DNA from 3 places in the Acetobacter sp. DmW_125128 genome. Region 3 is predicted to be linked to each of the others. Evidence: riboswitches for the same ligand, from Rfam matches in the RefSeq annotation. Region 3 holds a riboswitch; each other region holds the start of a gene.
The links. A riboswitch is a leader RNA that binds a small molecule or an ion and turns the genes downstream of it on or off. The one in region 3 is predicted to bind cobalamin.
Positions count from the first base shown of each region.

Region 1: linked by a shared signal. The riboswitch ahead of FKW19_RS02450 (DUF1636 domain-containing protein) and the one ahead of FKW19_RS10625 (Rieske 2Fe-2S domain-containing protein) in region 3 are both predicted to bind cobalamin.
Region 2: linked by a shared signal. The riboswitch ahead of FKW19_RS02360 (DUF2147 domain-containing protein) and the one ahead of FKW19_RS10625 (Rieske 2Fe-2S domain-containing protein) in region 3 are both predicted to bind cobalamin.

Region 1 is NZ_VHOP01000006.1:32,727-37,387, reverse strand. It holds gene FKW19_RS02460 (FUSC family protein) at 1-1,344, opposite strand, end outside; gene FKW19_RS02455 (MarR family winged helix-turn-helix transcriptional regulator) at 1,334-1,801, opposite strand; cobalamin riboswitch at 2,008-2,242, shown strand; gene FKW19_RS02450 (DUF1636 domain-containing protein) at 2,425-2,853, shown strand; gene cobW (cobalamin biosynthesis protein CobW) at 2,850-3,902, shown strand; gene cobN (cobaltochelatase subunit CobN) at 3,922-4,661, shown strand, end outside.
Region 2 is NZ_VHOP01000006.1:10,633-15,293, forward strand. It holds gene dctA (C4-dicarboxylate transporter DctA) at 1-375, shown strand, start outside; gene FKW19_RS02355 (carbohydrate porin) at 739-2,331, shown strand; cobalamin riboswitch at 2,410-2,649, shown strand; gene FKW19_RS02360 (DUF2147 domain-containing protein) at 2,690-3,154, shown strand; gene FKW19_RS02365 (sorbitol dehydrogenase family protein) at 3,267-3,938, shown strand; gene FKW19_RS02370 (GMC family oxidoreductase) at 3,960-4,661, shown strand, end outside.
Region 3 is NZ_VHOP01000034.1:78,659-83,319, forward strand. It holds gene FKW19_RS10615 (hypothetical protein) at 1-46, opposite strand, end outside; gene FKW19_RS10620 (hypothetical protein) at 74-475, opposite strand; gene FKW19_RS10625 (Rieske 2Fe-2S domain-containing protein) at 472-1,566, opposite strand; cobalamin riboswitch at 1,893-2,125, opposite strand; gene FKW19_RS15965 (hypothetical protein) at 2,109-2,237, shown strand; gene FKW19_RS10630 (DUF1852 domain-containing protein) at 2,483-3,466, shown strand; gene FKW19_RS10635 (methionine synthase) at 3,494-4,525, shown strand; gene FKW19_RS10640 (hypothetical protein) at 4,545-4,661, opposite strand, start outside.

The sequences.
Region 1 (4,661 bases), on a different contig from region 3:
TGATGCGGCGACTACATACACAATCAGCATAGGGCCTGCGCTCCAGTGGAACACATACCACAGCATGCCAGCCAGAAGTGCAATGAACATGCCGCGCACACCATTGCGCAAGGCTACAGGCCATTCCAGATATTGGCGTGTGTGGGAAGATTCACGATCGCGGCGCAGGCTTGTAAGATCGTATAGGGCAAGATCTATCTGTACCAAAATATCACGCGTATTATCCAATGTGGCCAGCAAACTGGGTGCCGGATTGTTGCGTGAAAGTTGTTCCAGATTTTTCAGGCATTCATGCAGGCAGGCAGAAACCGGGGCGGGGTTTTCCAGCCAGCCGGGTTGTTCTGTAAGGTGCAGAATCTGCTCTAATGTTTCGGCAACATACTGATGCACAGGGCGTGATTGCGCATCTACCAAAGAGAGATTGAGCCAATAAGGATGATAGCTGACAATAAGCCCGGTTAAACGGTTAAGTGCCAAGCGCAGGTTGGAAATACGGGCCTGCATGTCGGGGTCATCTGCTGCGGCAAATTCTATGGCTGGTGTTAATCCTGCCATACCCGCCAGAAGGCGGCTGCGGCTATCATAAAGAGGTTGCGGCAGGCTACGGAATGCTGTGCCTGTGGTTGTAGTATCTGTTATTTCGGAAGGATTGTTTTCTTTTTCCGTATTTTCTTCTGGGTGAGAAGAAATACCTTCCTGTGCATGAAAGTTTTTTGCGTGGAGAATGGTGTCACGAAAGGCGTTGCCCAGTTTTTCCATCACCGCACTGGGTTTACGGGGGCTTGTTACCATAAATACACAAGCCGTTACCACCACACCGGTTACTACGGCAGAAAGTCGCCCCATTGCAGAAAGAAAAATATTGTCTGGGTCCGCAAAAGCAGGTGCGGCAATAATAACAATTGTATAACCGGTTAATACAGCAGCATAGGCGCGAAAAAAGCGCAGGAATGTGGCGACCATGCAGGCTATTCCGACAAAAACAGAAAGAGCCGCAAAATACAGAACAGGGGACTGTACAAATATAGCCATAATGCCAATGCTGATAACGGCACCAATAACTGTGCCGATAACACGCCATACGCTTTTGGAAACCATAGCCCCTACAGTTGGATTTGCCACAATAAGAACAGTTGTGGCTGCACTGAGGGGAGAGTGAAGCTGGAACATGAACGCCAGAAAAACGGCAATGCCAATGCATAAAAAGACGCGGGCAGAATAGCCTGCGGTAGCCTTAAAGGCATTCCACTGGGCTTCATCAGAAAAAAGGGCAGGTAAGCAGCGGGAGAACACAGCGTTAAAGGAAGATAGTGTGTTACTGCTTTGCTCGGATCTAGCGTTCATGATGTGTTTCCAGCATGCAGGAAAGATCATGAATTAAGCTACGCACTTGGTCTTCTGTGAGGTTCTGGCGGACAGTCTGTTCAAGCTGTGCAGAAATAGTGTGAAACAGCACACATCTTTCTTGCCCTGCAGGTGTGAGCACAAGCTTTTTGGCGCGCCGGTCCTGCATATCCTGTTGGCGTGTGATCAGCTTTTGTTTTTCCAACAAATCCAGAATACGCACCAGTGCAGAACAATCCACGTTCATGGCGGCTGCAAGATCACTTTGCGTGGCTCCATCGGGCATCATCATCAAATAAGCCATCGGGCGCATACTGGCTAATGTCATGCCATGGGGGCGCAAGGCCCTGTCCAGTTGCGTGCGCCAGACTGTGGCTAACCGCATAATACGGAAGGTAAGCGCCATGTCTGAAAAACGCGTTTCATCCAGTGTGGGCAGAACGCGTGGAGAAGTCATGGAATCCTCATTAGTTAGCTAAAGAATATTTGATATATAAAGTATATTCATACGAATATAACATAGCTGTTTTGCGCGTCAATAATGGAAATAAAGCTACAAAGCACAGGAACATTAGCGTGAAACCTCAATCCTGTTTCGGATGGTAGAGCTTAAAGTTGTGAGGTCATAAAAACTGCGGGTTGAAAGCAAAGGCCGCTTATGCGCATTGTGCACCGGCTAATGGTGTCCTTTACGGGATGAAAAGGGAAGAACGGTGCAAGGCCGTCGCTGCCCCCGCAACTGTAAGTGACCCATGGTGTTCCGTAAGGGCTTTCGGGCCTCAACCACTGGTCTGCATGCAGGCTGGGAAGGTAGGGAGCGCCGTTTTATGTTCTGGCCTATAGGCTGGGGTATATGTGGGTACAAGCCAGGAAACCTGCCATTGGTGCCAGTATGCGTAAGCATGTTGGTGGGCCTTAGTTATTATTAAGTTCTGGCGTTGCTGCTGGCGGGGTGCCCGGCAGGCATAGATGTACCATAGGGTATATTTCCTCTGCTTATCTCTGAGGTAGAGGCGCCGGGTGTCTGCACCCCGTCAAGCGGCTGTTCTTTGAGAATGGCGGTTATTTCAGGGATACAGCATGGCCGAAGCTCCCGATTCTTCTCAAAAATCACCTCAGAATCGTCCTGTTTTGCATGTGTGTGTCACGTGTCGGCGCGGTGGGCCTGCTATGGATCAACCGCCGGGTGCCCAGCTATATGCACGTTTACAGGCCTTGGTGCAGGAAGCAGAAGCTACTGGGCAGGAAGCTCCCGTTCTGCTGCGTCAGGTTCAGTGTTTGGCAGCCTGCGATCGCGGATGCACTGCAGCCATTGCTATGCCAGAGCGTTGGACATGGTTATTAGGACATCTGGGTACAGAAAAAGCAGAAGATCTGCTGTCTTATGCCCAACTCTATGCAAAGTCTGCGCGGGGAACAGTCATGCCTTCGCGCCGTCCGGCATCTCTTTCCAATATGGTGTTGGGGCGTGTTCCCGCACAACTTTATGATGAACAGGAGCCTTCATGACAATCGCATCTCGCGTGCCTGTAACCATTATCACTGGTTTTTTAGGGGCAGGTAAAACAACCCTTTTGCGTAATCTGCTTCAGCGTGCTGCAGGGCACCGTATTGCCGTGGTGGTGAACGAATTTGGTTCCCTTGGCATTGATGGGGAAATCCTGCGCGGATGCGGAGTGGAAGGCTGCAAGGAAGATGACATTGTAGAGCTGACCAACGGTTGCTTGTGCTGCACGGTAGCAGATGATTTTCTGCCAACCATGGAAGCTCTGCTAGATCGGGCTGATCCACCGGAACATGTGGTTATTGAAACATCTGGTTTGGCACTGCCTAAACCATTGCTCAAGGCTTTTGGTTGGCCAACAGTGCGTAACCGCATGACAGTTGATGGCGTGATAACGGTAGTAGATGCACCAGCAGTGGCAGCAGGCCGTTTTGCAGATGATCCTGAAGCTATTGCCCAGCAGCGTGCGGCAGATCCTTCCTTGGATCATGACAACCCATTAGCAGAAGTTTTTGAAGATCAGATTAATGCCGCAGATCTTGTGGTGTTGAACAAGACAGATCTGCTGGATGCAGATGCGCTGACACGTGTTGAAGATGAAATCCGCCACACGGCACCACGCCCAGTTCAGATTGTGCGTGCCACAGAAGGCAAGGTGGATCCAGCCATATTGCTTGGGATTGGGGCAGCGGCAGAAGCAGACTTGGCTGCGCGTCCTTCTCATCATGATGCAGAGGATGGCGAACACGAACATGATGACTTTGAAAGTTTTGTCGTGCGCGTGCCTGAGCAGCACAGCGTCGAGCAGTTTTTAACGCTCTTGCAGGATACGGCGCGCCGTTATGATGTACTGCGCATGAAAGGTTTTGCAGCGGTAGCAGGCAAGGCTATGCGTTTGGCTGTGCAGGGTGTGGGGGTGCGTTTCCGGCACGAATTTGATCGTCCTCTTTCCGCTAACGAAAAACGAGAAGGCCGCATTGTCGTGATCGGGCAAAAGGGGCTGGATGCTGCATCCATAGCCAAGGCTCTTGGCGGCACCTTGGTAACGGCCTGATTAAGGACGGAGTAGGCTTATGCATCTTTTGGTGCGGGACAACCGGACGCTCGATGAACAGGAAATGGCAGAGGATCTTAATCTTCCCTCTGCTGATCTTGTTGTACTTTCTTTTACAGAAAGTGATCTTCTGGCCCTGCGCCATGCAGAAGCCTTGCTACGTGCTCAAACTGAAGAAGGCATAGTGCTTCCCACCTTGCAGGTCACAAGCCTGGCAAGATTACGCCATCCTATGTCGATCGATTTGTACATTGAAACCACATTGCAAAAAGCGCGCTGTGTTGTGGTGCGGCTGTTGGGTGGTTTGGATTACTGGCGTTATGGGGCAGAAGAACTGGCGGCATGGAGCCGTGAAACAGGCGTGCCGCTGGCTTTGTTACCCGGTGATACGTCACAAAGTTCTGTTTCTGATGTGCTGGAACAGGCAGTACATACCGGAGATGATGGACGGCTGGCGGAACTTTCCACTATTTCCGCAGAACATTACGCGCGGTTAAACGGTTTTTTCCAACAAGGAGGGCCGGATAACATCTGCGCAGCATTGGAAGTTATGTCTGCACTGGCAGGGATGCAGGAAGATAAAGGGACACATCCTAAAGCATTGCCTGCATGGGGCGTATATCGTTCTTATCCTACTACCGTCATGCCAGTTCAGGTGCAGATAAAAGCAGTGATACTTCTTTATCGCGCGCATTTGCTGGTAGGAGACGTGGCAGGGCCGGAATGTTTGGCAGAAGAACTGGCGCAACGTGGCTGTGC
Region 2 (4,661 bases), on a different contig from region 3:
GATGGCACCAATATTTACATGACTCTTGCTGCGCTGTTTATTGCGCAGGCAACTGATGTGCACCTAAGCTTTCAGGAACAACTTGCCCTGCTGCTAGTCGCTATGGTGAGTTCCAAAGGTGCTGCTGGTGTAACAGGCGCTGGTTTTATTACTCTGGCTGCCACACTTTCTGTTGTACCCAGCGTGCCTGTGGGTGGCATGGCGCTTATTCTGGGTATTGATCGTTTTATGTCTGAATGTCGTTCCCTTACCAATCTGGTTGGTAATGCTGTTGCTGCTATTGTTGTCTCACGCTGGGAAAATGCGTTGGATGATACGCAACTTCATGAGGCCTTGCACACGCAACCACAAATTACAAAAACACCTTCAGTCTGATACCTCTTTTACGTAGGTAGCTCCTCTGGCTGCCTACGGATTTCTTGTATTTGTAATTGAGAATAAACCTTGTTGTAACAGTGTAATTTTGTAAACTTTTTCTTGAGTATTCGTTATAACAGAAAAAAATCCTTGAATCTTTTTGATTGTAATTTAATTTCCATAATATGCGATAATAAAAACAAAAAGAAACGTGAGATCTAAAAAATGTTTGCTAAAATTACAAAATCTATTTTTTAAAGAGAAAGCACCCAGCCGCCTTTCCCTTTAATCTTTGTATTTCTTTCCCCTTGTTTCAGAGATGCGCCGTTGCTGCATGCTACTTGTACGCAATGGCCGTTCTTGCGCCATGAGGATCGGGCAATGCCCTCAACTTATATCATTTCAAATTCAGAACAAAAAACATCACGCTACCAGCAAGAGTGTTTATCCATTCTTCGCTTGCTTTATATCGGGACAGTTCTTTTCACATTTGATATTGCTTTTCACGCTACCTCTGCGCGCGCTCAACAGAATGAAACCACCAAGTCTTTTGAGAAACCTGAATTTTCTTCAAAACCTATCGTTAACGCCGAGATACCAAAAAAACACAAACGCCCGATAGCTGAAGAACGTCTGGACGCCCTGTTTGATACTGAAAGCCTTTCCTACCTGTTAAACCATAATAATACAGCGTTACGCAGGCAGGATATCAGTGCGGGGTATTTTGTTGCTGAACAGGCCTTTGGCAATCTGGCTCCGGGCCTTAAACCTTGGCGCGACAGACTAAGCGAACGCGGCTTTACCTTTGAGTTAACATATAAAGGTGAAGGTATAGCCAATCTTGCTGGCGGTCTTTCAAAAGGTATGGATTATACGCATGAAATTCGTGCCAGCATGTTGTTTGATCTCGGCAAGCTTACCGGTTGGAATCCGCTACAAGGGTGGTACCTGCATGGTATTGTTATGAACCGTGAAGGCCGACAAGTCGGCTGGGATCATGTTGGGGAAAGAAATGTACTTCTTACAGAAGTATGGAGTATTCACGGCCCCGCAGCAGCCCGCCTTGCCGATCTGTATCTAGAAAAATCTTTTCTCCACAACCGTATCAATATCAATGTCGGACGCATTTCACTTACACATACCTATTCTACTTCTATTTTACTGTGCACATTCATGACCATGTGCTCTGCACCCATGGCTATACGAGAACCGGCAGGTTGGAGCGTTTACCCCAAAACATCATGGGGAGGCACAGTGCGCTTTCGGCCAACACATGATCTTATCCTGCGCACTGGTATTTATCGCATAGGCCCCAAAGCACGTGACAATACAGGTTGGGCATGGGGCGATGAGCCTTATACAGGTATTCAAACTCCCATTGAGTTAACGTGGGAACCGTTTTTTGGCACGCGCAAGCTTCCGGGCCATTACAAAATCGGTTTTGGGCATGACACGTCTCCTTACCCCGATATGGTTGGCACCATTCCCGCTGCTTTTGCGGGCTCTGTGCATCCGCACAAACTCAAACCGCGTGATACATTTTATATAGAGGCAGACCAGATGGTGTATCGCAGCCATGGCGAACATCAGATGGCTGGCGGATATGTGCTAGCTGGCTTCATTCATAACACGCCAAGTAACTCCACATTCTCAAACGAGTTCTACGCAGGGGCTTCCCTTTTGGGTATTATCCCCCACCGGCCTTTGGATCGTCTGGGCGTCATGTATTCCTATTACCAACTCAGCCCACGCTTGGCCTATGGGCAACGTATGCAGGAAGCTGCGGGCGTTCCCCTTGGCCCCTATATCAATGGGCCACAAACACATTCTGCAATTCTGGAAGCATATTACGGCATTCCTGTCACACCGGGCTTGGTTATTACATCCGAGTTTGAGTACATGATGCGCCCCGGAGAAACCTCGGTTATTCCCAATGCTATTCTGGCAGGGCTTAAGGTTATTGCTGCCCTGTAAGGCAAAGCGAGGCGCAAAAACATCTCACCTGCCTTGCTTTTCTCATACTGGCACCAAACCTGCTTATTGCTAGAATATATATTCGAACAGATGGATGGTGCTGCGCAAGCGGCTTGAAAGGGAATGCCGTGTACGGATTTCTGCCTTAAATTGAAGCAGAATCTTTATAGTCGGCAGCTGCTCCCGCAACTGTAAGGGGAGGTTTGACCTGCTGCCGGTCACGGCTAGCCACTGGCCGATAAACACGGCTGGGAAGGTAAAAGGTCTAACATACCATATCCCCAAGCCAGGAGACCTGCCTCCATCAGGCACATCATACCGGGCGGGATGAACCGGCAGCGGCAAAACAGGCAGTAACATGCATAAACATGCCTTTAGCTCATTTTTAACAGCACTGCTTCTTGCATGGAGCAATATACCCTCCAACGCTCATGCAGAAAGCGCCTCCACACCAGCCATAACCGGACAATGGATTACGGAAGACGGTAAAGGCGTATTCAATATCCACACCTGTGGCGATAAAATGTGTGGGAACCTTGTAGGGTTAAACCTAACGCAAGATGAAGAAGCTTCTGGCCGTAGAAAAACAGAATGTAACCTTCAGATGCTCAAAGGCTTCCATCCCATGGAAGACCGGCATGACCACTGGAAAGGTCATATCTTTGATCCTCAGAGCAAAAATACTTACGATGCCATTATATGGATAGCGGACGATGGTGCCCTGAAACTGCATGGTTTTTTAGGTTTGGAGCTCTTTGGTAGAACAGATACCTGGCAGCCATTTCATGGCCGTATAGGCAACAACTGCCACATTAACCCCTAAGCATACCTGCTTCAACGAAGCATGAAATAACCTATTATTCCATTACAACAGCTTGCAAGCTCAGGCCGTCCCTATAAAACTACCCGTAATTTTGAACTCGATATTCTCCGCAATGTTTCATTCTGACAAGGCGGAGCCCGGTTTTGTAGGGAGAATCCGAAGAATGAGACAAACGCACGAGGGGCAGCCTGTGGCGGAGTGGTGTTCATCTCCTAACGCCATGCGCCTGAATAAACTGTTGCGCATGTCCCGTCGGGATGTGCTTTTAGGTGGTATTGGTCTTTCTGTTGCAGGCACAACAGGTGCGGCGCTTGCTAATACCGCGCCTACTACACCAAACACTGAAGACCTCTCTCACTTTATGCAGATATCCCAGCGACTGACAGATAGAGATACGCTAAACCCCCAGATTGGTGCGGCCCTATATGCCAATATCGTGCATGCCAATGCCGATCGACAGGATAAACTTAACGCCCTGCATACTCTACTAGAGCGAGAAAAATTTACGACGGCATCTGCCTTTGCTCATGCAGCAGAAAAATCTGATCCCAAACTTAAAAATGTCATCCACGAAATTCTAACCGGCTGGTACCGAGGTATTGCGGATGGCAAAGTGGTGGTTTACCGCTCCGCCCTGATGTTCGACATCACCAAGGATGCCGTTTACCCCAAAACCTATGCAACAGGCGGCCCATTCTACTGGACAAGCAAGCCACCAGAAGTTGCACGCCCAAAAGGGCACCCTGCACTTTCTGCTTCCGCCCTTGTTATCGAACCGACCTGATCTTACGGGATACCCCGCTTTATGCCCTCCGAAGAAAATCTTTCAGCCGACGTTGTGATCGTAGGATCAGGCGTTGCAGGTAGTTCTATTGCCAACGAACTGGCGCGCGCCGGTATTTCCGTCATTGTGCTGGAAGCTGGCCCACGTGTTGACCGCCAGCATTTTGTAGAAAACTTCCGCAATCTGGAAAACAAACCCTCTTATCAGGGGCCATTCCCGGCTGTACCTTGGGCACGGCATCCGCCTGATCAGCAAACCCCTAACGAGTATCTGCATACCTCCGGCCCAAATGCCGAAGCCTATCAGCAGGTTTACTTACGTATGATGGGCGGTACCACATGGCACTGGGCTGGGTGCGCATGGCGTTACCTACCATCAGACTTTGAACTCAAAACACGTTACGGTCAGGGCCGCGATTGGGCCTTGACTTACGATGATCTGGAACCCTTTTACTATCAGGCAGAAGTCATGATGGGGGTTTGCGGGCCAGATCCTGCGGTAGAAGATCTTGGGTCTCCTCGCAGGCAGCCATATCCTATGGATGCACTGCCCATTTCCTACGCTGCACAACAATTCCGCAAACTGATTCAGGAAAAAACGCCGTGGCGCGTGGTGCACGAACCACAAGCACGTAACACTCGCCCGTATGATAGCCGCCCAACGTGTGAAGGGCATAATAACTGCATGCCCATCTGCCCTATTGGGGCCATGTATAACGGTAGC
Region 3 (4,661 bases):
GCCTGCCTGCCCCATTCTGGGTGGGGAAATCTATGACATTACTCATGGATCTGTCTCTTCAGGTTCACACTGTTCAAGAAATCATAAATTCAACTTGCACACGACAATACAGATCCATCGCAGCTTTCTGTGCACCAATCAGATTCTGAACCGCTATATAGGTTTGCACGTAACTTGCTTCCGGCACGTGCGCTGGCCTGTCAGTCAGCGCCATCGCCATTTCTATCGCTGTATCGAGAAGCGGCCTGAAATGTGCTTCCAGATAGTCACCACGTATCTGATGGTCTGTTGGTAGATTGGAAACAGTCATCTGGAAAAGATCATAGCCATTCTGCTGCAATTGTTCTTCTTCAGGTAAAGCTGCATCTGTCCCCAGCAAAGAAATGACACAGGTTCGATCAGGTGCCAGAAAAATGATCTTTTCCAGCAAAGGATGAAAAGCATGGGAAGGTGGCGCGATAAAAGGCAATCTCATGGGACCGTCTTTTCTACACTCTCTGGCGCCTGACCACATCGCCTGAGCAGATCACGAAGTTGATTGATAACCGGGAAGACTTCCCGATTGTGATCTCCACCGAGGTCTTTCCATGCAGCCTGTTCCAGCTCGACAATCTCGCGATCTTCAAAGAAGACGCGCTCCGTGAATGCGACCAGTATTGGCCAGGCAAGATCCAGTAAAAAAGGCACTTTCAGTCGTTTGATCGACAACAGACCGAAAACACGGTTGGTCAACTCCTCACGATCCTGCGGCACATAAGAGATCCATAACTCCATCACGGGTTCCTCAATCCCTTGCGTTTCAATACGCAGGATCTGGTAAGGATATTGTGTCCTGATGGTCATGACATCCCGGTAGGCAAAATCCCGACCATCACGGCGTCTCTGGCCGTAGATCAGCGCCTCGCTCAAAGGCTGTTTGCCGCCGGTTCGTGCAAAGGTGTAGCGGGCCTCCACAAAATCCTCTCCGTGATCCATTCCGAGGAACCGAGGCTTCATTTTCCCGACCAACCGACTGTGCAGAACCTGATGATTCATATCCATCAGGTTTTCATGCATGAAACTGTAATGACAGTTCACCACCTGCCCGAAGCGCCGCGTGCGATAGCGCCTGTCTCTCACCCTTGGAAAATCAGGAAGCGCGGTCGTCGCCGCAAGAGACTGGTCTCCCATGAAAACAAAAATAAGCCCATCTTTTTCGCGGCAGGCCCAACTTTTGAGACGCAGACATTGCGCTTCGGCTGAAACATTCGGCGAAACACATTGGCCGTCCCGGTTATATCTCAGACCATGAGCAACGCAGCTTATCAGGTCACCATGGACGTTTCCTTTGCCAAGCAGAACCTGCCGATGGGCGCACAGGCCATCCAGAGCATAAGGAATGCCGCTTTTGGGGCGCACGACGACGATATGCTGCCCTGCAAACCGGACATCGATTGCCTTTTCCCGTCCCAATTCACGGGACCATGCGACAGGATACCAGAAGTTCGGATTGGTTCTGACACGTCTTAAATCAATCTGTACCGCGCACGCTGAATGATCTGAAATTTGGTGAAGTTCGTTTTCCATTGCCTCGGCTTTTCAACTGGCTCAGCGCAAAGGAAACAATACAACCCCTCGTCATGGAGCATCGTGTCGTCTCTCACATTTTGTCTGAGCAAGTGTACCCGTTATCAATTATCGGACAGAATGCATGATTGTCCGGTGACTGACTCTGAAGTGTCTAACGGATCAATGCTGTTTGCAGCACAAAAGCGTCATTCGTATATCGGCCAGAAATGATGGGGTAAGTCCCCCTGACCTGAAAAGAGTCCATCGCCTGATTCATCAGGAGTGACCGAGGCATGAGGCAGACAGGCATATATTCTCTCCTCCCTTCGGTCATCCCGCCCGACGGTTGGTGGCTGAGCAATGGCAGGTCTCCTGGCTCACGGATCATGGCCAACTGGTTCCAACCTTCCCGTTCCTATGAGAACAGTGGTTCACGTTCAAAGTGAACGAACCAGCGGCATACCGCCTACAGTTGCGGGAGCAGCCTCCGACTTTGCTTCCGGCCGATTGTCTGACCAGAACATAACGGAGTTCCCTATTAACCCGCTCGCGCGGGACCATTGAAGCGTTTGCTCCTGCACCATGCCGCCAAACGCATCCCACGTGCAAGCTGGAACATTCTGGAGCTGCGAAAGGCAGATATCAGTTTTTCGCATGTAGACCGAGACCGGATTGAGCTGATGTCCTGAAAACAAACATTACGCCAATCAGTTTCTGACTGCGTCTTTTCCCGAAGCAATGCAGCCACATTAGTCCATGAACAATATTGATGTATTGATGAAATCAAATCATTTCTGCTCACGGGTTCGTTCAGGCATAAAGCTACCATGACGATGACCACCACCGCCTAAAAAACTCAGAAGACAAACTTGGGGACGCCATGCCCCCGTGCCCGCATTCTGGTTTACGGTGGAAATAGGGATGCAGAACAACAATGATTCAGGATTCGACATTCAGTATCCATCGGCTTCGTTTCGATGAAAACTATCATCCTTCCGACAGAACCCGCCTTACGACCAATTTTGCCAATCTGGCGAGAGGGAAAAGCCGTCAGGAAAACCTGCGCAATGTCCTGCGGATGATAGACAACCGGTTCAATGATCTGGCGCATTGGGATAATGCCAACAGAGATCGTTACACTCTTGAACTTGAAATCGTTTCTGTGGAGATGGATCTCGCCTTTGCAGGCAAAAGCGGCAGCTTTCCTCTGATCGAAGTCCTCTACACAACAATTGTTGATAAAAACGCCAACAAACGGATAGAGGGCCTCGCCGGAAACAGTTTTTCCTCGTACGTGCGGGATTACGACTTCAGCGTGTTGTTACCGGCTTACAATAAAGAAAAAGCCAAATTCAGTGTTCCCCATAATTATGGGAACCTACATGGAAATCTCTTTAAAAGCGTTATGAACTCGTCTGCTTACAAGCAGAATTTTAAAAAATTACCGGTTATCTGCCTCAGTGTCTCGACCAATCGCACCTATCATCGAACGGAAAATCAGCATCCTGTTCTCGGCGTTGAGTATGAACAGCGTGAATTTTCTCTGACAGACCAGTATTTTAAAAAAATGGGAATGCAAGTTCGTTATTTCATGCCGCGCAATAGTGCTGCGCCACTGGCCTTCTATTTTTTTGGCGATCTGCTGTCTGACTACTCTGCTCTTGAACTGATCAGCACCATCAGCGTGATGGAATCTTTTCAGAAAATTTACCGTCCTGAAATTTACAATGCCAATTCTGCTGCGGCTGACTGTTATCAACCGAGCCTAAAACATCAGGACTATTCCAACACCCGCATTGTCTACGATCGGGAGGAGCGTACACAACTGGCGATCTCACAGGGACACTATACGGACGAGCATTTCATCAAGCCATATCACGACATTCTCGAAAAATGGTCTGCCGGTTACGTCGCCTGATCCATCAGAAATACAAGGTTACCTCTCATGAAAACACTCCTCCCCACCTCAACGGCTGGCAGCCTGCCGAAACCCTCATGGCTCGCACAGCCTGAGACACTCTGGTCCCCCTGGAAATTGCAGGGGGAAGAGCTGGTCGAAGGTAAGCAGGATGCGCTTCGCCTGACGCTGGACGATCAGAACCGTGCTGGCATTGATATCGTCAGTGACGGCGAGCAGACGCGTCAGCATTTCGTCACGACCTTTATTGAGCATCTCAGTGGTGTCGATTTCGAGAACCGTCAGACAGTCAAAATTCGCAACCGCTACGATGCGAGCGTACCATCCGTTGTCGGCGCCGTAGCGCGTGAAAAACCGGTTTTTGTCGAGGATGCAAAGTTTTTACGCACCCTGACAAAGAAACCTATCAAATGGGCGCTCCCCGGCCCCATGACGATGATCGACACGCTCTATGATGGCCACTACAAAAGCCGTGAAAAACTCGCTTGGGAATTTGCCAAAATTCTCAATCAGGAAGCAAAAGAACTGGAAGCGGCTGGTGTCGACATCATCCAGTTCGATGAACCCGCCTTCAATGTTTTCTTTGATGAGGTCAATGACTGGGGCATTGCCACATTAGAGAAAGCTATTGAAGGGCTGAAGTGCGAGACAGCAGTTCATATCTGTTATGGTTACGGCATCAAAGCCAATATCGATTGGAAAAATGCTCTTGGGGAAGAGTGGCGTCAGTATGAAGAGATCTTTCCCAAACTGCAAAAATCCAATATCGATCTGATTTCATTGGAATGTCAGAACTCCCGCGTTCCAATGGATCTGATCGAACTCATTCGTGGAAAAAAGGTCATGGTTGGCGCCATTGACGTGGCCACCAAAACCATTGAGACGCCTGAAAAAGTCGCCGATATTCTGCGAAAAGCACTTCAGTTTGTTGATGCTGACAAGCTTTACCCCTGCACCAATTGCGGTATGGCACCGTTACCGCGTGATGTAGCGCGTGGAAAACTGGGTGCTCTGGGCGCAGGTGCGGAAATTGTTCGAAAAGAACTTTCGGTCGGCTAGGTAGCTCTGCGGGTTTCTATCATGGAGGGCAGGACACAGGTCTTGCCCTCCATGATGCCAGAATTTCCGGAGCCATCAGCAGTCTCACCACGTCTTCCGCACTGTATAAAGCCAGCGAGAAACGCCCTCGATCCTT